Labrenzia sp. VG12: one gene and its partner. The protein of the gene in region 1 interacts with the protein of each later gene in a pairwise test. Links are inferred from orthologs where the notes say so. Each region holds a gene or a part of one and is shown in the gene's direction. Other genes may lie near its edges.

Region 1 (10,719 bases):
CAATGGCCGACCAGGTGCTCTATTCCGGTGTTGCCTGCATCACCGACCTGATGGTGAAGGAAGGCCTCATCAACCTCGACTTTGCCGACGTCCGCTCCGTGATGCGCGGCATGGGCAAGGCGATGATGGGCACCGGCGAGGCCAGCGGCGAGAAGCGTGCACAACAGGCTGCGGAAGCGGCCATTGCCAATCCGCTTCTGGACGAATCCTCCATGAAGGGTGCCAAGGGCCTGTTGATCTCGATCACCGGCGGCAATGATCTGACGCTGTTCGAGGTCGACGAAGCCGCAACCCGCATCCGTGAGGAAGTGGACGCCGACGCCAACATCATCCTGGGTGCGACCTTCGATGAAACGCTGGACGGCATCATCCGGGTCTCCGTTGTTGCCACCGGCATTGACAGGGAGGAGGGCCTTGCCGCCGCTCCGTTTCCCGGCACTGCAGCACAGCCTCTGAAGACCGAAGCACCGGTTCTTGCCCGCACGCCGGAGATCACCACCGCCAAACCGGCACCGGCGCCGGCGCCTGAAAAGGCCAGCGCACAGGACGCGGCCGCAAAGGCTGTTGCCAGCCTGGAAAAGGAACTGGCTCTGCCGGATCCCGCTCCGGTTGCCGTCGCCAGCGATCCGGCCGTTGAAATCAAGAAGGTGCAGCCCAGCAGCGCTTCGCTCTCGGCCAAGCCTGCCATGATGGATATCGAGGACGAGGCTCCGGCTCCGGTTGTCGAAGACACCCCGGTCAGCCAGCCGTATATCCCGCCTGTGGCTGAAGCCCACAATCCGGCACCGCGGATGCCGCGGGTCGAGGACTTCCCGCCGATCGCCCAGCGTGAAATCCGGGCGCAGCAGGATACGGCCCCGGCCCAGCCGCAGGCTGCTCAGCAACCGGCAGCCACGCCTGCGCAACCGCAGCAGGCCGAATCCTTTGCCGAGCATGACGAGGAGGACCGTCGTCCGATGGGACTGCTGCGCCGTCTCGCAAGCGGCCTTGGGCGCCGCGAAGAAGACGAAGACGAGCATGAGGCACCGGCACCGGTGGCCCGTCAGGCTCCGCAAATGCAGCAGCCGGCACCGCGTGCACCGCAGCAACGCCCCGCTGCACAGGGCGCGACCGGCCAGCTCGACAACACCGGCCGGGCTGCTCCCAAGCCGCTCGCAGCCAGCGAAGACGAACAGTTGGAAATCCCGGCATTCCTGCGCCGGCAGGCCAACTGATTCGACACGCGATCTTCTTCCCTGATCGCAACAGCCCGAAGCTCACGCTTCGGGCTGTTTCCGTAACGGAACGAAATTTCCCATATTTTTCAGTTATTTGCCTGCCTGTGGATCGTTACAAACCGTAATAAAGCTTTATTTCGCTCTGCAGCAGAACGGGACTATCTTCCCAACCACCGTGGGATCGTTAAAAGTCCGTAACTCCGCAGGAGCAAATCCCGGACATTTGCGACCACATTTGGAAGGGCAGGGTTTCATGACCACTTATGTTGACCGACAGACGACGCTTGCCGATCAGGTGACCCTGACTGGTATTGGCGTTCATTCCGGCAAGCCGGCGTCGATCACTCTGGTACCTGCCGAAGCTGGTGTGGGGATTGTGTTCACCCGGACCGACCAGGACAATGCCTGCGAAATTCCGGCCCGTTGGGACAAGGTCACGCAGACCGCACTTTGCACCGTTCTAGGCGATCCGTCCAAGGATGGGGTTTCGACTGTCGAACATCTCATGGCCGCGCTCTTCGGCATGGGCATCGACAATCTGATCGTCGAGATCGACGGTCCTGAAATGCCGATCATGGACGGCAGCAGCTCGGTCTTTGTCGAGGCAATCGAGCAGGTCGGCCTGAAGAAACTGGATCGCGGCCGTCGTTATCTGAAGGTCAACAAGACCGTGCGTGTCGACAATGGCAGCGCCTGGTGTGAATTGCACCCGCATGACGGCACCAGGTTCGACATCACGATCGATTTTGACACGCCGCTGATCGGCAAGCAGCAATTCGTCGACGACATCACGCCGGACGTGTTTCGTGATGATCTCTCCCGGGCGCGCACCTTCGGTTATGTGAAGGACGTTGAGCAGCTCTGGAAAATGGGTTTCGCGCTTGGCTCGTCGCTTGAGAATTCCGTTGCCATCGCAGACGACAAGGTTCTGAACCCGGAAGGCACCCGCTGGCCGGACGAGTTCGCCCGTCACAAGGCTCTCGATGCCGTTGGTGACCTGGCGCTGGCCGGGCTTCCGATCCTTGGCCTTTACCGGTCCTACAAGGGCGGGCACAAGATGAACCATGCCATCCTGGTCAAGCTGTTCGAGGATCCGAGCGCGTTCGAGATTGTCGAGGCACCTGCATTCCGGCAGGTCGGACAGGTCGACAAGGGCGGGATTGCCGCCGCTGCGGTGTTCGGCCCCGACGTTTCCTGAGGTCAATTCACGGCTGCTGTTTTCAGCGGCCGTTTTCATTTGTGCGGAATGCGGCGCTTTTTGGCGCTATTGCCATAAAATTGCTCAAAAAAAGCGTCACATCGCCGATCAGGACGTGACGGGGGCAGGTAAAGTCCGCTAAACACTCCTGTCGAACAAAATAGGAAGACTGCCTGCATAATGGGTGGTCTGTGGGGCCGGGCGGTCCGGGAGCATAGGCGTGAACGGAATTGAGACTGGTTCTGATTTGGGCAGAACCAACCGTATGAAGATTTTTCTCAGAATGGTCGTCCTGGCGGCACCGATTGCGCTTGCCGCCTGTGGGGGCAAGGACGATCTGGATGAGCTCGCGCTCAATGACACGCCGCCCGAAGTGCTGTTCAATGAGGGGCTGGCGCTGCGTGCGCAGGGCAAGCTGCGCGACTCGACCGAAAAATTCGAAGAGCTGGACAAGCTCTATCCCTATTCCGAGTATTCCAAGAAGTCCCTGGTCAACCTTGCCTTCCTGAACTATTCGCGTGGCAAATACACCGAAACGGTGACCGCGGCGCGCCGGTTCGTGACGCTTTATCCGGGTGACGAGGATTCGGCTTATATGCTCTATCTCGCCGGCCAGAGCTTCTTCCGGCAGATGCCCGACATCACGCGCGACCAGGCCGTGACCCGCAAGGCGGCGTCCGCCTATTCCGAACTGATCCAGCGTTACCCTGAGTCTGAATATGTTCCGGACGCCGAAAAGAAACTGCGCATCGTCAAGGACCAGCTCGGCGGCAAGGAAATGCAGGTCGGCCGGTTCTACCTTAAAAAGCGCAACTACATTGCCGGCATCAATCGCTTCAAGACCGTTGTCGTCGACTATCAGACCACGCGTCATGTCGAAGAGGCGCTGTTCCGCCTGACCGAAGCCTACTACGCCCTTGGTGTCGTCAATGAGGCCCAAACCGCCGCTGCGGTCCTGGGGCACAACTATCCGGACAGCCAATGGTACAAGGACGCCTTTTCGCTGTTGAACAAGGGTGGTTATTCACCGAGCGAAGACGCCGGCAGCTGGATCAGCCGTGCTTTCCGCAGTATTTGATGCGGTGCGTCGATAATCAGGTTGAAATGCCCTAACAGGCTCTTTCAAGACGGCGCGGTCCTCCTATATGGTGGGCCGCGCCGAACTTTATGGAGCGACCTTTATGCTGGTCACGCTGTCTATTCGTGACATCGTTCTGATTGACCGTCTTGATCTCGATTTTACGGCCGGAATGTCGGTCCTGACCGGCGAGACCGGTGCGGGCAAGTCCATTCTTCTCGATTCCCTGTCCCTCGCGCTTGGCGCGCGCGGTGATGCGGATCTCGTGCGCCATGGCGAGGCCCAGGGGCAAGTCACCGCCGTCTTTGATGTTCCCGCCGGGCATCCCGTGCGGGGATTTCTGAAGGAAAATGATGTCGACGACGACGGCGACGTCATTCTGCGCCGTATTCAAACCGCGGATGGCCGCACCCGGGCGTTTGTCAATGACCAGCCGGTCAGCGCCGGCCTGCTGCGCCAGGCGGGCAGTCTCCTGGTCGAAATCCATGGCCAGCATGATGACCGCGCCCTCGTGGATCCGGAAAGCCATCGTGCGCTGATCGATGTCTTTGGCGGGCTGACCGGGGAAGCGGACGCGGTCGCGTCCGCCTATTCCGCTTTCAAGGCGGCCGAAAAGGCAGTGACCGATCACGAAAAACGGATCGAAGCGGCCCGCAACGAAGCCGACTATCTGCGCGCCTCCGTCGATGAACTCCGCCAGCTGAAGCCCGAACAGGGCGAAGAGGAACAGCTCGCCGCCCGCCGCACCGACATGATGGCGGTGGAAAAGATCGCCGGTGACCTCAACGAGGCATTCGAAACGCTCAACGGCACGGCATCCCCCATTCCGGAACTTGCCAGCCTGCTGCGCCGGCTGGAGCGCAAGGCGGATCAGGTGCCGCATCTTCTTGGCGCACCGGTCCGGCACCTGGCGGAGGCACTGGATCAGCTGGAAGAAACACGTGGCGGCCTGGAAACGGCTCTACGCGAAACCGAGTTCGATCCAAGAGAACTGGAAAATGTCGAGGAACGCCTGTTCGCACTGCGCGCTGCCTCCCGCAAATACTCCGTTCCCGTCGAAGAGCTGGCCGGCCTGTGCGAGCGGATGTCGACGGATCTGTCCGATCTGGACGCCGGCGAGGACAAGCTGGCTGCATTGATCACCGCGGCAGGCCAGGCGCGGGCGGATTACGACAAGAAGGCCGCGAAACTGTCAGACAAGCGCCGCAAGGCTGCCAAGGCACTGGAAAAGGCCGTGGAAGTCGAGTTGCCGGACCTCAAACTGGAACGCGCGAAATTCATCGTCGAATTTGTCAGCGATCCCGAAAACCGCGGCCGCAGCGGTATCGATCAGCTGGAGTTCCACGTCCAGACCAACCCGGGCACGAAGCCGGGCCCGATGATGAAGGTTGCTTCGGGCGGGGAATTGTCGAGGTTCCTGCTGGCCCTGAAAGTCTCGCTGGCCGACAAGGGCTCGGCGCCGACGCTGGTCTTTGACGAAATCGACACAGGGGTCGGCGGCGCCGTTGCAGAGGCAATCGGCCTGCGGCTCGCCCGTCTGGCTGGCAGTGTCCAGGTCCTGACCGTCACCCATGCGCCGCAGGTCGCGGCGCGCGCGGAAGGTCATTTCCTGATCGCCAAGGAAGCCTTGAAGAAGGACCGGGTGGCGACCCGTGTGCAGCGCATCGGTGACGATCACCGCAGCGAGGAAATTGCCCGCATGCTGGCCGGCAGCGTGATCACCGAAGAGGCGCGGGCGGCAGCCCGCAGACTTTTGACGGCAGCAGAGTGAGAGCCGGGATGAGCGACAACAGCACCACGTCCGGCAAGGACGTCGGCATCTTGAGCGAAGCGGAAGCCAAGGCAGAGTTACAGCGTCTGGCGGCTGAAATCGCCGAACACGACCGGCGCTACCACCAGGAAGATGCCCCGATCATCTCCGATGCCGACTACGACGCCCTGCGCCGTCGCAACAAAGAGATTGAGGCGCGGTTTCCCGATCTGGTCCTGGCCGATGGGCCGTCCGCGAATGTCGGCGCAGCGCCGGCGTCCGGTTTCGGCAAGATCACCCACCGGGTGCCGATGCTGTCTCTGGACAATGCCTTCAGCGACGAAGACGTCCAGGACTTTGTCGGCCGGGTGCGCCGCTTCCTGAAATTCGATCCGCTCCAGGGCGTTCTGGCGGTAACCGCAGAGCCGAAGATCGACGGCCTGTCCCTGTCCCTGCGCTATGAAAACGGTCAGCTCGTTTATGCCGCCACGCGTGGCGACGGCACCACAGGTGAAAACGTCACCGCCAACGCCCGGACCATCAAGGACATCCCGGAAACGCTGTCCGGCAACGTGCCTGAGGTCGTCGAGCTGCGCGGTGAAGTCTACATGGCGCACAAGGACTTCCAGGCGCTCAACGCCCGCATGGAGGCCAATGGCGGCAAGGTCTTTGCCAATCCGCGCAATGCGGCGGCGGGCTCCCTGCGTCAGCTGAAATCGGAAATCACCGCCTCAAGACCCCTGCGTTTCTTTGCCTATGCCTGGGGCGAGATGAGCGCCATGCCCGCCGGCACCCAGTTCGACATGGTCGAGCAGATGCGGGCCTGGGGGTTTCAGATCAACCCGCTGATGAAACGCTGCGAGACGGTTGAGGAGCTGCTTGGTGTCTATCACGGCATCGAGGAAAGCCGCGCGCAGCTCGATTACGACATTGACGGTGTTGTCTACAAGGTCGACCGGCTGGACCTGCAGGAACGGCTCGGCTTCGTGTCCCGTTCACCTCGCTGGGCGATTGCGCACAAGTTCCCGGCCGAGCAGGCCTTCACCGTGCTCAACGACATCGAGATCCAGGTTGGCCGCACGGGCGCCCTGACGCCGGTTGCCAAGCTGGAGCCGATCACGGTCGGCGGCGTTGTCGTTTCCAATGCGACGCTCCACAACGAGGATTACATCAAGGGCATCGGCCAGGACGGCGAGCCGATCCGCGAGGGCAAGGACCTGCGCATTGGCGACACGGTCAAGATCCAGCGGGCAGGGGATGTCATCCCGCAGATCGTCGATATCGATCTGGACAAGCGCTCCGAAGGTGCACAGCCTTTCGAATTTCCGACCGTCTGTCCCGCCTGCGGCAGTCATGCGGTGCGCGAAGAGAATGAGAAGACCGGCCGGGTCGACGCGGTTCGCCGCTGCACCGGGGGGCTGATCTGCCCGGCCCAGGCGACCGAGAAGCTCAAGCATTTTGTTTCCCGCAACGCTTTCGACATTGAAGGCTTCGGCGACAAGCAGGTCGATGCCTTCTATCAGGACGGCATGGTCATGGCGCCGGCGGACATCTTCACGCTGGAAGAGCGCGACAAGCGCTCGCTGACCAAGCTGCGCAACCGGGAAGGCTGGGGCGCGGTCTCGGCCAGGAACCTGTTCGAGGCGATCAATGCTCGCCGCGATATCGATCTGCACCGGTTCATCTTTGCCCTTGGTATCCGTCATGTCGGCGAAGGCAATGCCAAACTGCTCGCCCGCGCCTACGGCTCCTGGGCGGCGTTCTACCAGGCCATGCAGGCCGCCCATGATCCGGCAGGCGAGGCCTTTGCGGAACTGAACGACATTGACGGTATCGGACACATCGTTGCCGACGCGCTGGTCGAGTTCTTTGCCGAGCAGCACAATCGCGCCCAGCTTGACGCATTGCTGGCAGAAGTCAGTCCGAAGGACCCGGAAAAAATCGATGCCAGCGGGTCTCCGGTTGCCGGCAAGACAGTGGTGTTCACCGGGTCCCTGGAACGCATGACCCGGGACGAGGCCAAGGCCATGGCCGAACGTTTCGGCGCCAAAACCTCCGGGTCCGTTTCAAAGAAGACCGATCTCGTCGTCGCCGGTCCGGGCGCCGGCTCCAAGCTGAAAAAGGCTCAGGAGCTGGACATCGAGGTGATCTCCGAGGACGACTGGTTCGAGCTGGTTGGGGCGTGATACGGGATCAGAACAGGCAAAAATCTACGCAGGTCGAATCTGATTTGTTCGATAACGTTGATAATCAATGTGATTTTTCCGAAACATTTCCGGGGTTGCTATTGTCAAAAATGACAGTCTCATCTGGATTTAACTTTACCACCTATAATTGATTCTTTTGACATGGAGCTGTTTTAGTGTCGCAAAATGTCAAATTTCCCGCTTCCGTTAAGTAAGAGGTAACGCGGTCGATTCAGTTTGATCGAAATTGGTTTCGGTCTGGAGGGGCTGCGGAAATGAAACGCATCAGATTGCAGATTGCCGTGTTGGCGGGCGTGCCGATGCTGGCGGTCATTGGTTTTGCCACACTGAGTGTCATGGAAAAGGTGATCGAGCGGTCGCATCATGAATTCATGAAGCCGTTGACCCGGATCGCGGAAGACGCGGGCAATCTGGTGCACGAGCTGCAAAAAGAACGCGGCATGAGTGTCAGTCTGATCAAGTCGGATTATGACCCTGCCATCGCATCCAACCTTGCCAAACAGCGTCCGAAGGCAGACGCGGCCCTCAAGATCTTTGACGAGCATCTTGCGTCGCTCGATCTTAATGACGAGGCACTGCTGAAGGACCTGCAGCATGTCGCTGAGGAGGTCCACAAGACGGACAAGCTCCGCAGCGCCGTTGACGCGAAACAGATCAGCACCGCTGAAGTGGTCAAGGGATACAGCCACGAAATTCAAGAGTTGATCCATGTGATCGGTGTGACGACGGAAGCAAGCCCGTCACAGGAAATCACCTCGGAGCTTCTGCCCTATCTCACCATTGTCGAAGCGATGGAATCCGGGGGACTGGAACGCGCCAACGGCGCGGCGCTCCTCAAGGAGTTCAATAAGACGGGTGAAGTGAACCCGGCAACCTTCAAGAACGTGATCGTTCACTATGGCGGCGAGAATGCTTTTCTGAAGGAGTTCGCCTCCGTGGCAAAGCCCGACCAGAAAAAGCTCTATGCCGATACGGTCAGCGGGCCGGACGTCGACAAGGCGCTTGCCTGGCGGTATGTGATCCAGGAACTGCCCCAGACCAAGGACGCGCAGGGCATTGAAGGTGCGGCCTGGTTCGCCCAGGCGACCAAGCGTCTTGACCTGATGAAACAGGTCTCAGACGAGTTTATCCACCGGGCCGAAGCCGCTGCCGATCTGGATACGGCAAACCTGAACACGCAAATCTTCTGGCTGACCGTGATTGCAATCGGGTTTACGTTGTTGACCATGGCGCTTGTCGGTTGGCAGGTGCTTTCCATTACCCGCACTCTCGGGCGTCAGCGCGATTCCATCTCCGGTCTGGCCGAAGGGGATCTCACGGTCGATGTGACGGATACGGATCGTCCTGACGAGATCGGTGACATTGCCCGTGCGGCGGAAGTGTTTCGGGCCAACCTGATCCGTCAGAAAGAGCTGGAAGAGGAAGCCGAAATCGGGCGGGCGCAACGCCGCAAACGCGCGGCGCAGCTCGAAAGTGCAATTGAACATTTCCAGACGTCCGTCAAGACGGTCCAGGAGCAGTTGAGCAGCGAAACCGAAGACATGCGCGCCGGCGCCGGCGAGATGGTCACGATTGCCATGCATGCCGACGAGAGTGCGCGCGCGGCCAATGCGGCAACGGAAGAGGCGACCACCAACGTTCAGACGGTTGCTTCGGCGGCGGCGGAGTTGTCGGCCTCCATTGGTGAAATCGCCCGCCAGGCAATCACGGCGACCGAGATTTCCGCTGCCGCGGCCGAAACCGCTGTCGCTGCCGACAAGGACATATCGATCCTGGCGGAAACGGCCGACAAGATCGGCGAGGTCGTCGAAATCATCCGCGCCATTGCCGAACAGACCAATCTTCTGGCTCTGAATGCCACCATCGAGGCGGCGCGGGCCGGTGAGGCCGGCAAGGGCTTTGCGGTCGTGGCGGCCGAAGTCAAGGAGTTGTCGACCCAGACTGCCAAGGCGACCGACGAGATCGCGTCGCAGATTTCCGGTGTCCAGAGTTCGACCCAGAAGTCGGTGACCGCAATCCGCTCGATCGTGGAGCGTATCGAGGAGGTTCGCTCTGTCAGTGAGACCATCTCGGTTTCGGTCGACGAGCAGAATGCCGCAACTGGAGAAATCACGCAGAGCATCACGCTGGCGTCTGACGGGGCCACATCGGCAGCGTCCAATGTGGCCGGGGTGTCCGGTTCCATCGACCAGACCCGGCAGAAGTCGGAAGTCATGAGCCAGTCTGCCGAACAGCTCGGCGAAGTGGCGACGAACCTTTCCCGGGCAGTGGACCAGTTCCTCAACGAGGTTCGGGACGAAGAAGCGGCCTGAGGCCATTGGTGCGCGCCAGACAGCACAATCACATCGATTGCCGCTTCAGGGGAAATTGAAGCCGGTCTGCGCCGAAAGGGACGCAGGACCCGCATGGCCTCGCGTTGACCGGGTTCCTCCAGGTTCGTTCTTCGCGGCAGGACCGCGTCATCAATCAACCCCTCCTTTGCCGTCCAGGACGGAACACGGCGGAGATCCGGGATCCAGTTGCCCCTGTGGAGGCTGAAGCCGCAGGCGTTCGCGTTTACTGGCTCCCGGTCCTGGCTTTGCCAATCCGGGATGACAATCGACAGGTTGTCGATGGGCTAGTTGCTGCTTCTTTCCTGCGCCGTTGCCTCTCCGATGTCATCCGGGACGCAGCGGAGCGGAGATCCGGGATCCAGTCGCCCCTGTGGTGGCTGGAGCTACGGGCGTTTGTGTTTACTGGCTCCCGGTCCTGGCTTTGCCAATCCGGGATGACAATCGACAGGATGTCGATGGACTTGTTGCTGCCTCTTTCCTGAGCCGCTGCCTCTCGCTTGTCATCCCGGACGCCGCGGAGCGGAGATCCGGGACCCAGTAGCCCCTGTGGTGGCTGGAGCTGCGGGCGTCTGTATTCACTGGTTCCCAGCCTTGGCCTCGCCAATCTGCTTATCAAGGCGATGGTTTCCGTTTGGCGGGATGCAGGGCACCAGTCGCAGAGCCTGGCAGCGCATTTGCGATGGCAGGCCAAGAAAACCGAGAGCCTGTCCGCCGCCATCTTGTCCCCACCAAATCCTTCGGTTCAGCCTCGCCAGCGCCGCTTTGTTGCTATATTGTTCTCCATCAAGAGCGCTTGAGAACACCGGACCAGTACATCATGACCGACCCGGACGGGTACGACGATCCATTTGACGATCCATTTGACGATCCCTTTCAGCCGATCGGCACGAAAGCCGAACCCGCGCCCGTGCCCGCACGGCCGGAAGGCGGGATTGC
Region 2 (10,934 bases), 1.8 Mb from region 1 along the record:
GCGGTCCGCGCACAGGCGAACCGGGCGCCACGGCTGCCCGAACCTTTTCTTCCGTATCGAACAGGAACGGCTGATAGAAGATGTCCACGGCCGGGACATCGCCCACATACCGTGTCAGAGAGGCAACGCCCATTTCGATCGAACCGGAACCGACCGCCGCCGGCACTTCCTTGTCCTTGTAGAGCTGGGCGGAATCGTAAATCTCGACGGCGATCTCGCCATTTGAGTTTTTCTCCACCTCTTCCTTGAACAGCTGGAGGTTCTGACCGAGATGGCTGGTCAGCGGCAATTGCAGTGAAATGCGCAAAGTCGTGTCTGCGGCCAGTGCGGAACCTGCCGTCAGGCCGACAGCCAGGGCAGCGCCAAGCGCCCAGGAAAATACTTTCATGATGTCCTCCCTTAGAATGCGAGCAGTCTGGCAAACGGCAACCAGAGGGTCAACATAGATCACAGCTAGGGATATTTGATATTTTCTCAATCATGGCCCGTTCGAGGCTTCGCACCTGCCCCCCGCCACGGTCGCAATCCTTGCTTTTTGCACTGCACAGGCAGATAACAACAGGAGTTTCAGCTATCGCCTGCCGCCTTCCGGCAGTCCGTTTCGGACGATCGCCAGATGAATTTTCGTGCCATTGCGCTGCCAATCGGACGCCTGCTCATCCTGATCTCGCTGCTGATGATCCTGCCTGCCATTGCCGATATCTTTGCGAGAAATCCGGATTGGCAGATCTTCCTGATCTCCGCGTTGGTCCTGTCCACCGCGGGCGTGCTGACGACCTTCGCCTTTCACGGCCACAGGCCACCAGGCAACTTTCGCGAAGCCATCATTTTCGTAAACGCTGCCTGGTTCGTGTTTTCCCTGGCAGGCGCTGTGCCGCTTTACGCCAGCGAACTGAATATCAGTTTCACCGACGCGTTTTTTGAAACGGCTTCCGGTCTGACCACGACAGGTTCAACGGTCCTGACCGGGCTTGACCAGATGCCTCCCGGTATCCTGTTGTGGCGCGCCTTGCTGCAATGGGTTGGCGGCATCGGCGTCATCGCGATCGGCGTCTGGCTCCTGCCGGGTCTGAGGGTTGGCGGCAGCCAGCTCTTTGCGCTGGAGACCTCTGAAACCACACACAAGCCCTATGGCCATGTCAGCCCCTTCCTCTTTAGGCTGCTCGGGCTTTATGGTGGCCTCAACCTGATCTGCGCTGCACTTTATCTTCTCTGCGGAATGACGTTGTTCGAGGCGATCATTCACGCCATGACCACGGTCTCGACCGGCGGATTTTCAACCTCGGATCAGTCCTTCGGCCAGTTTCCGGGGGTAACGGTCTATTGGGTGGCCATCCTGTTCATGCTCACCTCAAGCGTTCCCTTTCTCTATCTCATCCGCAGCATCGAGCGTCGCCGCGTGAGCCTTGACGTTCAGATTGTCCTGTTGCTCTCAATCGTTCTCGTGGCCGCCTTCAGCGTCTTCTACTTTGAACGTTACATCGTTCATGACACGCCGTTTCACATGTTCACGCTGGCGGTGTTCAACGTCGCCTCGGTGATTTCGACCACCGGTTACGCCGCCAACGATTATCTGCAATTCGGGCCGGCCGTGATCGCGATCTTCTTCATGCTGACCTTTTTCGGAGGTTGTGCCGGATCGACCTCCGGCGGCTTCAAGATGTTCCGCATCGCCATTCTGCTCAGCCACTTTCGCGGGCTCCTGAAACGCATGGTCCGTCCGCGCCGGGTTGTCGAGACGACATACCAGGGCCGGGCGGTCTCCAATCCCGTTCTGGAAGGCGTATTTGTGTTTGCGGTGGTCTATGCCGCCGCCTTCGCCGGCTTTTCGATGATCTACCTGGCGCTTGGTCTGGATCTCGAAACATCGTTGAGTGCCTCGATCACGGCGCTTGCCAATGTTGGCCCGGGCGTCGGCGACACGATTGGCCCCTCGGGCACGTTCCAGACCCTGCCCGATGCCGCCAAATGGGTGCTGGCGATCGAAATGATCCTCGGCCGGCTTGAAATTCTCGGCGGCATCCTGCTGCTGACGCCCGACTTCTGGTGCGACTGAGGCCATCAAAAAAAGAAAACCACCGCCGGCGTGACCTCCGACGGTGGTTCTCATGCTTCCGTTCACATCGGGCATTCGAGCCGCCGAGACGGCTCAAGGGGGGTACTGCCCGATGCCCGTTGTTACGGCTGAACGGTCGCAAACTCTTCCGGATCCAGGAGGTTGTCCTGGTTGGCATCGGCTGCCTTGAACAGATCTTCCGACATGGTCGGGACCGCGGCGGTGATCTCTTCAAAGCTCACGAAGCCGTCCTGGTCGCTGTCGACCGCCTGAAAGGACATGCCCTGGGCATATGCTGCGGAAGACGCTGCGAAGGCGCCGATAAGAAGAGCAGCCGTAAGACGTTTGGACATGATGTGACCTCCAATTGTTTGGGTCATTGCCGGACCGTTCCCACTTGAGCCGCCGCGATGCGGCGGATCGGCCCGTTGTTCCGTCGATCCACCGGGCCCCTGCGACCCGCCGAACCGGAACGGCACGGACTGTGCAAAGCGATCAGGACCCTCAAAGGGCCGCTCTTGGGTTCCTTAGGGGCATTGTTGTGTCTGACTATTACGATCAGCCCCAGGTCGGTCAAATTCCTGTCATTTTTGACGATTTCAGGCAGTTCTGGGGCTGCAAAAATTTTTCCGTTTTCCTAACCAGTTGTAACTGTTGATAAAAATGAATTGCCAGCATTGCGCGTCTGCCAGGTTGCAAACGCCCCTGCCATTGCCCGCCTTGAATCAGCCCTCGCCGTCCGGCGCTCGGCTCTGAACCAGGATCAGTCTGAAGTGAACGGACGCACCGCTCAGGTGTAATCGCGCGCCCCGAAAATTGCTGAACCAACCCGGACGTGGGTGGCTCCAAAACCGACGGCAACCGGATAGTCGGCCGACATGCCCATGGAGAGCTGAGCCAGTCCGTTGCGGTCGGCGATCTTTTCCAGGAGCGCAAAATGCTCTCCTGGCGCCTCGTCCACCGGTGGAATGCACATCAGGCCGATGATGCTCAGGCCAATTTCGTCCCGGCATTGGCTGATGAAAGCATCGACTTCCCTGGGCGGAATGCCTGCCTTCTGCGGTTCTTCGCCGGTATTTACCTGAATGAAACAGGGCAATTGCCGGTCCTGTCTGTCCATCTCGCTCTTCAGGGCCCTGGCGATTTTGGGCCGGTCAACCGTGTGGATCACATCAAAGGTCTGAACGGCCTCTTTTGCCTTGTTCGACTGCAACGGGCCAATCAGATGCAATTCAATACCGGCATAGTCGCCCCGCAAGCCGGGCCACTTGCCCATTGCCTCCTGCACGCGGTTTTCGCCGAAAACCTTCTGACCCGCATCAAGAACGGGCCGGATGTCGTCCGCCTCGAACGTTTTCGAAACCGCAATCAGGGTGACGGATTCCTCTTTCCGGCCAAATTCGGCTTCGGCTGCCCGAATATCGGACTGGACGGAGGCAAGTCGGTCTGCGGCGCTGGTCATCAAAGGGTCTTTCGCTTGAACGGGCACGTCCCTCTCTTAAGCCGGTTGGCCTTCCGATCTCAAGTCGCTTCGCTCCCCCGAACCAATCCAATGTGCCGCATGTCGCGACAGGAGAGCCCTCCTGCGTATTCAATTCCCTTCATCTTTTTCTAGTGTTTTCTGGTAAACTTCTTTACTCGGCATCATCTGTGATGAGGGCTAGAAGATGAGCCGCGGCGGTTTATCATCCTGCTTTTTGGCATTCGCTTTATTCCTGAGTATTTCACCAGTACGTGGTGAAAGCTTCACCTTTGCCATTGGCGAGTGGCCACCTTTCATCTCAGCTGACGCGCCTGATTTCGGGCTGCATTCGAAACGGGTGTCGGACGTCTTCCAATCCCAGGGTCACACCGTGGCATTTGAGTTCTTGCCCTGGCGACGATCTCTGGAACTGACCAAAAACGGCAGTTTGCCGGCCACCTTCTCATGGTCCTTTGTGGAGGCACGCACCACGGACTATTTCTATCCCGAGATCCCGGTCGACCAGGTGGATGACGTCTATTTCTACAGGAAAGACAAATTTCCGGACGGTTTGGCCACACTCAGCTTTGACGACATTCGCGAGCAGAACCTCACAGTGGTCGGAATTGCGGACTACTGGTACCAGGAACCGCTTGAGAAAGCCGGTGTCTCCTTTCAGGCTGTCGCCACAGAGAAGGAGGCCTGGACCATGCTGCTCTATGGCAGAGCAGATCTTTACATCGAAAACGACGTGGTGGGGCAGGTCTACAGCCGGTCAGTCCTGGAGGACAGCGCCGCCTTGATCGGCATGTCCGAGCCGCTGCGAAGCGTCGAACTATTCATCCTGTTCAGCAAAACCCACCCTGACGGTGCCCTTATGGCAGAGATCTGGGACAAGGGTGCAGCCCTGCTTTCGCAAACAGACACCGGGCCTGCCGTTCGGTGAGCGTTGAGTGAAGCAGATTCCGTCAACAAAACCGTCGGTTCTTGCCTTTCGACAGCTTTACGAATGCGGCATTGCGACATAAACAGGCTCTTGCAAGATCAATCGTCTCTCACATGTTGACCCCGGCCCCTATTTCTGGTGACAGTCCGGCAGTCAATCATTCAGACAATCCGCCGGGTCCGGCGGCAAGAACAAACGGCACATTTGATGGCAACGGAACGGTATAACGCGCGCGAAGTGGAAGCGCGCTGGCAGAAGATCTGGAACGACAAGGACGTCTTCGTCACTCATAATGACGACCCGCGCGACAAGTATTACGTCCTTGAAATGTTTCCCTATCCGTCCGGCCGCATTCACATGGGCCATGTGCGCAACTACGCCATGGGCGACGTCGTCGCCCGGTACAAGCGTGCAAAGGGCTTCAATGTTCTGCACCCGATGGGCTGGGACGCCTTCGGCATGCCGGCGGAAAACGCGGCGATGCAGAACAAGGTCCATCCCAAGGACTGGACCTATGAGAACATCGCCACCATGCGCGACCAACTCAAGATTATGGGCCTGTCGCTGGACTGGAGCCGGGAATTCGCCACCTGCGATGTCGGCTACTACACACAGCAACAACGCCTGTTCCTGAAGTTCCTGGAAGCCGGCCTCGTCTACCGCAAGAACGCCAAGGTCAACTGGGACCCGGTCGACATGACGGTGCTTGCCAACGAGCAGGTCATCGACGGCCGCGGCTGGCGCTCCGGTGCGCTGGTCGAACAGCGCGAACTGACCCAGTGGTTCTTCAAGATCTCCGATTATTCGGAAGACCTGCTGGACGCGATCGACACGCTCGACCGCTGGCCGGACAAGGTCCGGCTGATGCAGAAAAACTGGATCGGCCGCTCTGAAGGCCTGCGCGTGCGTTTTGAGTTCACGGAGACTGCTCCGACCGGCGAAAAGACGCTGGAGATCTTTACCACCCGGCCGGACACGCTGTTCGGCGCGTCCTTCATGGGCCTGTCTCCGGATCATCCGATCTCGCTGAAACTGGCAGAAGACAATCCGGAGCTGAAGGCCTTCATCGAAGAATGCCGCCGGGTTGGTACCTCTGAAGAAGCCATTGAAAAAGCAGAGAAAAAGGGTATCGACACCGGTCTGCGCGTCAAGCATCCGCTCGACGCCTCGCTGGAGCTGCCGGTCTATGTCGCCAACTTCATCCTGATGGACTACGGCACCGGCGCCATCTTCGCCTGTCCGGCCCATGACCAGCGCGACCTGGACTTTGCCCGCAAATACGGCCTGGCCGTAAAGCCGGTCGTCCTGCCGAAGGACGCCGACGCGGCAACGTTTGAAGTCGGCACCGAGGCCTATACGGATGACGGCACGATCTTCAATTCCGATTTCATGGACGGCCTGTCCATTCCGGACGCCAAGGAGGCGATTGCCAGGAAGCTCGAAGGTCTTAGGGTCGACGGCGCGCCGCAGGGCGAACGTCAGGTGAACTATCGCCTGCGCGACTGGGGCATCTCGCGCCAGCGCTATTGGGGCTGTCCGATCCCGGTCATCCACTGCGAGAGCTGCGGCGTGGTACCGGAGAAGGATGAAAACCTGCCGGTCCAGCTGCCGGACGACATCAATTTCGACAAGCCGGGCAATCCGCTCGACCGCCACCCGACCTGGCGCGACACGACCTGCCCGAATTGCGGCAAGCCGGCAAAACGCGAAACCGACACCATGGACACGTTCGTGGACAGTTCCTGGTATTTCGCACGCTTCACCGCGCCGGACTGCGACCAGCCGACCGACCCGGACGCCGCCAACGGCTGGCTGCCGGTCGACCAGTATATCGGCGGCATCGAACACGCGATCCTGCACCTGCTCTACTCCCGCTTCTTCACGCGGGCAATGCAGAAGGTTGGCTCGCTGGATCTGAAAGAACCGTTCAAGGGCCTGTTCACGCAGGGCATGGTCACCCACGAAACCTATCGTGTGGGCGAAGGCGCTGGTGCCCGGTGGGTCGCTCCGGCCGATATCCGCATTGAGGATATTGACGGCAAGCGCCGCGCGACCTTGCTGGAAACCGGCGAAGACGTCGCTATCGGCTCGATCGAGAAGATGTCGAAGTCGAAGAAAAACACCGTCGACCCGACCGACATCATCGACACATACGGCGCCGACACGGCCCGCTGGTTCATGCTGTCCGACAGCCCGCCTGAGCGCGACGTCATCTGGACCGAAGACGGTGTCCAAGGTGCCTGGCGCTTTGTGCAGCGTGTCTGGCGCCTGATCGGCGACATTGCCGAAAAGACCGAGCCGCGGGGCGGCCGGGCTCCGGAATGCGCTGGCAAGGCCCTGGATCTGCGCCGGGCCAGCCACAAGACCCTCGAAGCCGTGTCGAACGATCTGGAAGGCCTCGGCTTCAACCGGGCTGTTGCCCGGCTCTACGAGCTGGTCAACACCATCAGCAAGGTCTTCAACGAAGGTGTCAGCGATGATGCCACCGAATATGCCGTGCGTGAAGCGGCAGACTTCCTGGTTCAGATGATGGCTCCGATGATGCCGCACCTGGCCGAGGAATGCTGGTCTGCCCTTGGCCATGACAACCTGATCTCCGAAGCGGATTGGCCGGTGGCGGATGCCGCGTTGCTGGTCGAGGATTCCATCACCTATCCGATCCAGATCAACGGCAAGAAACGCGGCGAGCTCTCCATTGCAAAAGAGGCTTCCAAAGAGGAGGTCGAAGCGGCTACGTTGGAGCTCGATTTCGTCAAGAAGGCGCTGAGCGGAAATCCGCCGAAAAAACTTATCGTGGTACCGCAAAGGATCGTGAATGTCGTTGTTTGACAACCTCTTCAAAACCGGTAGCAAGGCGCCGCAGCGTCTTGCCCTTTGCGTCGGCGTTGTGGCCGCTCTGACCCTGAGCGGCTGCCAGGTCAAGCCGCTCTATGGCACCAGCACAGGCGATTTCGGGTCTACACCGTCTCCCGTCGCTGCCGAAATGGCCGCCATCGACCTGGAATCGATCAACAGCCAGTATGCCAATGACGATGCCGCCCGGGTTCTCTACAACGAGCTGACCTACCGGTTTGAACGCGGCGCGGGATCGCCTGCGAAAAAATACCGGCTCAAGGTGCTGATGGATGTCAGCAGCGCGGAAGTTGGTGTCGAGCGGTTTGCCGACGTTCCGTCCGCCTATACCACGACCATGAACAGCACCTTTGTTCTCAGCGACATCAACACCAATGAGACGCTGATGACCGGCCGGGCCTTCAAGTCCGCGTCCTATGACTTCTCCGACCAGCGTTTCGCCAACAAGCGCGCTTACCGGGACGCGCAGGAACGGGTGGCTAAATCCGTCGCCGAGGACATTGCTGCCCGCGTCGCCGGCTATTTCGCCAGCCAGTCCTGACCCCTGACAGGAGCCGATCGGCGTGACCGTTCTCAAAGCTGCGGAGATCGACCGGTTCATCGCCAATCCACCCGAGGCCGGCGGTGTTGTGCTTGTCTTCGGACCGGACACGGGCCTGGTCTCGGAACGGGCAACCAAGCTGGTCTCGAAGGCCTCCGAAGGCGACAGCGATCCTTTCAATCTCATCAAGATCGACGCCTCGGAAATCAGCTCGGATCCGAATCGGTTGATCGACGAAGTCCTGACCGTTCCGCTCTTTGGCGGACGCCGGATTGTCTGGGTCAAGGATGCGTCCGGCAAGAACCTGACCCCGGCGGTCGACCCGGTCCTGAAACTGGACGACTGGCAGACACTGGTTGTTCTGGAAGCCGGCGATATCAAGAAGGGCGTTGGCCTTCGCAAGCTCATCGAAGGCCACAAGCGCGCCATCGCACTGCCCTGCTACGCCGACAATGACCGGGGCATCGACCAGCTGATCGACGAGGAAACGCGGGAAGCCGGGCTTACAATTACACGCGAAGCCCGCGCGGCCCTGCACAGCCTTTTAGGCGGCGACCGCATGGCCAGCCGCGGCGAACTGAAAAAGCTCTGTCTTTACGCCCTCAACAAGGGCCGTATCGAGAGTGAGGACATCGAGGCCGTCATCGGCGACGCTTCGGCCTTCGAGATGTCCGAACTGATCGACGCGGCGGCGACCGGCGATCTCGCAACGCTCGATCATGGCCTGGAACGCTTGGCCGATGCCGGCTCCAAGGCTTCGGTGATCGCCAACCAGACCCTCAAGCATTTCCAGCATTTGCATCGGATGCGAATCGATGTGGACCAGGGCAAACCGGCCCAGGCCGTCATCGATGGCCAGCGTCCACCGATCTTCTTCACCCGAAAGCCGAAATTCTCTCTGCAGCTGCGGATCTGGGCGCTGAAGGATCTGGAACGGGCCATGCAGATCCTGAGCGAAGCCACTCGAGTATCGCGCTTGAACGACGCCCTTGGCGTTCCGGTCCTGTCTGAAGCCTTGCTGACCCTCGGCCGTGTCGCGAGGGCGCGGAACCAGCGGCGCTAGGTTGCCTGAAGAGCGATATTTCCGTTCTTCTTCTCTGTGCCAACCACACCCACCAGCGTCATCCCGAGGAGCGTTTGCGCGCGTTTCAAAGGGTCGTCTCCATATACACCTGACAAGCGACCATCCTTCGAGACGGTATTACGCACCTCCTCAGGATGACGACATTGGGTGTTTGTGCAGTAGGGCAAACAAACAAAAGCCGGAGACCACATAGTGGCTCCGGCTCATAAAACTCTTTTACGACAGCAAGTTACCGCGTTTCGACGCCCAGTTTCTTGCACAGCTCGTCCAGCTGTTCCAGCGAAGTGTACTTGATCTTCAGATCGCCCGCTTCCTTGCCCGGCTTGTGCCCGACTGTCACCTTCAGGCCAAGGGAGTCGGTCAGGCGCTTTTCCAGAGACTTGGTGTCGGCGTCCTTCTCGGCCTTGGCGACCGGAGGCTTTTCACCCTTCAGTTTCGCAAGTGCATCCGGATCCTGGGAGATCTTTTCAGCATCACGAACGGTCAGACCCTTCTCGACGATCAGCTCAGCAAGGGCGGCGGGATCGTCGACCGTGATCAGGGCTCTTGCATGCCCTGCTGTCAGCAGACCTTCGGCCAGGTAATCCTTGACCGAGTTGGGCAGCTTCAGAAGCCGCATGGTGTTGGCGACATGGCTGCGGCTCTTGCCGATCACCTTGGCCAGTTCGCCCTGACTGTAGCTGAATTCAGCCGTCAGCTGCTCGTAGCCCATCGCCTCTTCGATCGGATTGAGGTCCGCACGCTGGACGTTTTCAATGATGGCAAGCTCGAGAGCTTCCTGATCGGTGACATCGCGAATGATGATCGGTGCTTCGTGCAGTCCTGCCCGCTGCGCGGCCCGCCAGCGGCGCTCACCTGCAATGATCTCGAAGCGATCCCGCTTGCCGGCCGCCGGACGCACCAGAATGGGCTGTACGATGCCCTTTGCCTTCAGGGATTCCGCAAGGTCTGCAAGGTCTTTCTCGGTGAAGGTCTTGCGCGGATTGCGCGGGTTCGGCTCCAGGTGTTCGATCGGCACCTTGCGGCTGTCACGAACGATCTTTTCGGGTGGCGCGGCAGCCTCAGGTGCCGAATCTCCGATCAGGGCCGCCAGACCCCGTCCCAAACGTTTGTTCTTGACGTCCTTTTCCGCCATGCCGCACCTTTTTCTTTTTATATTTCAATAAGATAGACCGTGACAGAGAGTGGCCCAGCCGTCACGGTCGCAAAATGTCAGTTCGGACCCGAATCCAACGTCGTTGCTCAGGCCGCAACCTTGCGCAATTCCCGCTCACGCTGGATGATCTCGGATGCCAGCCGCAGGTAAGCCTGGCTGCCGGCACATTTCAGATCATAAAGCAGAGCCGGTTTGCCATAAGATGGCGCTTCCGAGATACGCACATTGCGCGGAATGATCGTGTCGTAGACCGCGTCGCCCATGGTCTCGCGAACATCGGCAACCACCTGGCTGGAGAGATTGTTGCGGCTGTCATACATGGTCAGGACGATACCATGGATGCTGAGCTCGGCATTGAGCGCGTTCTTGACCTGCTCCACCGTGCTGAGCAGCTGGCTCAGACCTTCAAGCGCAAAGAACTCGCATTGCAGCGGCACAAGGATGGAATGCGACGCGGACAGCGCATTGATGGTGAGAAGGTTCAGGGACGGCGGGCAATCGACCAGAACATAGGTGAAGCCGATTTCCTGGAACAGACGCGAATGCGTCAGCTGCTGGATCGCATTGCGCAGCCGGAAGGCACGATCGCTTGTCGACGCGATTTCCAGTTCCAGGCCCAGAAGGTCCATGGTGGAAGGCGCCACCCAGAGACGCTGCACAGCGGTTTCCCGAACAGCCTCTGCCAGGGAACAGTCGCCACTCAGAATTTCATAAGTCGACAGACCGCGGTCGCGATGTTCAATGCCAAGACCGGTAGACGCGTTGCCCTGTGGGTCGAGATCAATCACCAGCACCTTTTCGCCAATGGCGGCAAGCGCAGTGCCGAGATTGATAGC

Evidence for each region.
Region 2: the proteins of ligA (region 1) and leuS interact in binary tests that used the Escherichia coli proteins (3 or more experiments, as listed by UniProt). The link is inferred for Labrenzia sp. VG12 from one-to-one orthologs.

The regions. Positions count from the first base shown.
Region 1 is NZ_CP022529.1:2,421,867-2,432,585, reverse strand. Bases 4,926-7,850 are described here. They hold ligA (NAD-dependent DNA ligase LigA), read left to right. Parts: upstream 4,926-5,272; coding sequence 5,273-7,429; downstream 7,430-7,850. Other genes in these bases: CHH27_RS11340 (methyl-accepting chemotaxis protein), read left to right, coding at 7,705-7,850; recN (DNA repair protein RecN), read left to right, coding at 4,926-5,264. Also shown: cell division protein FtsZ, read left to right, coding at 1-1,214; lpxC (UDP-3-O-acyl-N-acetylglucosamine deacetylase), read left to right, coding at 1,471-2,415; CHH27_RS11355 (outer membrane protein assembly factor BamD), read left to right, coding at 2,681-3,493; more of recN, read left to right, coding at 3,597-4,925; more of CHH27_RS11340, read left to right, coding at 7,851-9,762; CHH27_RS11330 (ATP-dependent helicase), read left to right, coding at 10,601-10,719. UniProt on the Escherichia coli protein: DNA ligase that catalyzes the formation of phosphodiester linkages between 5'-phosphoryl and 3'-hydroxyl groups in double-stranded DNA using NAD as a coenzyme and as the energy source for the reaction.
Region 2 is NZ_CP022529.1:4,188,491-4,199,424, forward strand. What follows is about bases 4,354-7,493. They hold leuS (leucine--tRNA ligase), read left to right. Parts: upstream 4,354-4,671; coding sequence 4,672-7,293; downstream 7,294-7,493. Other genes in these bases: CHH27_RS19490 (hypothetical protein), read left to right, coding at 4,354-4,464; CHH27_RS19500 (hypothetical protein), read left to right, coding at 7,280-7,493. Also shown: TRAP transporter substrate-binding protein DctP, read right to left, coding at 1-388; CHH27_RS19475 (TrkH family potassium uptake protein), read left to right, coding at 617-2,056; CHH27_RS27740 (hypothetical protein), read right to left, coding at 2,179-2,409; CHH27_RS19485 (YggS family pyridoxal phosphate-dependent enzyme), read right to left, coding at 2,847-3,518; more of CHH27_RS19490, read left to right, coding at 3,910-4,353; more of CHH27_RS19500, read left to right, coding at 7,494-7,858; holA (DNA polymerase III subunit delta), read left to right, coding at 7,881-8,921; CHH27_RS19510 (ParB/RepB/Spo0J family partition protein), read right to left, coding at 9,172-10,077; CHH27_RS19515 (ParA family protein), read right to left, coding at 10,185-10,934.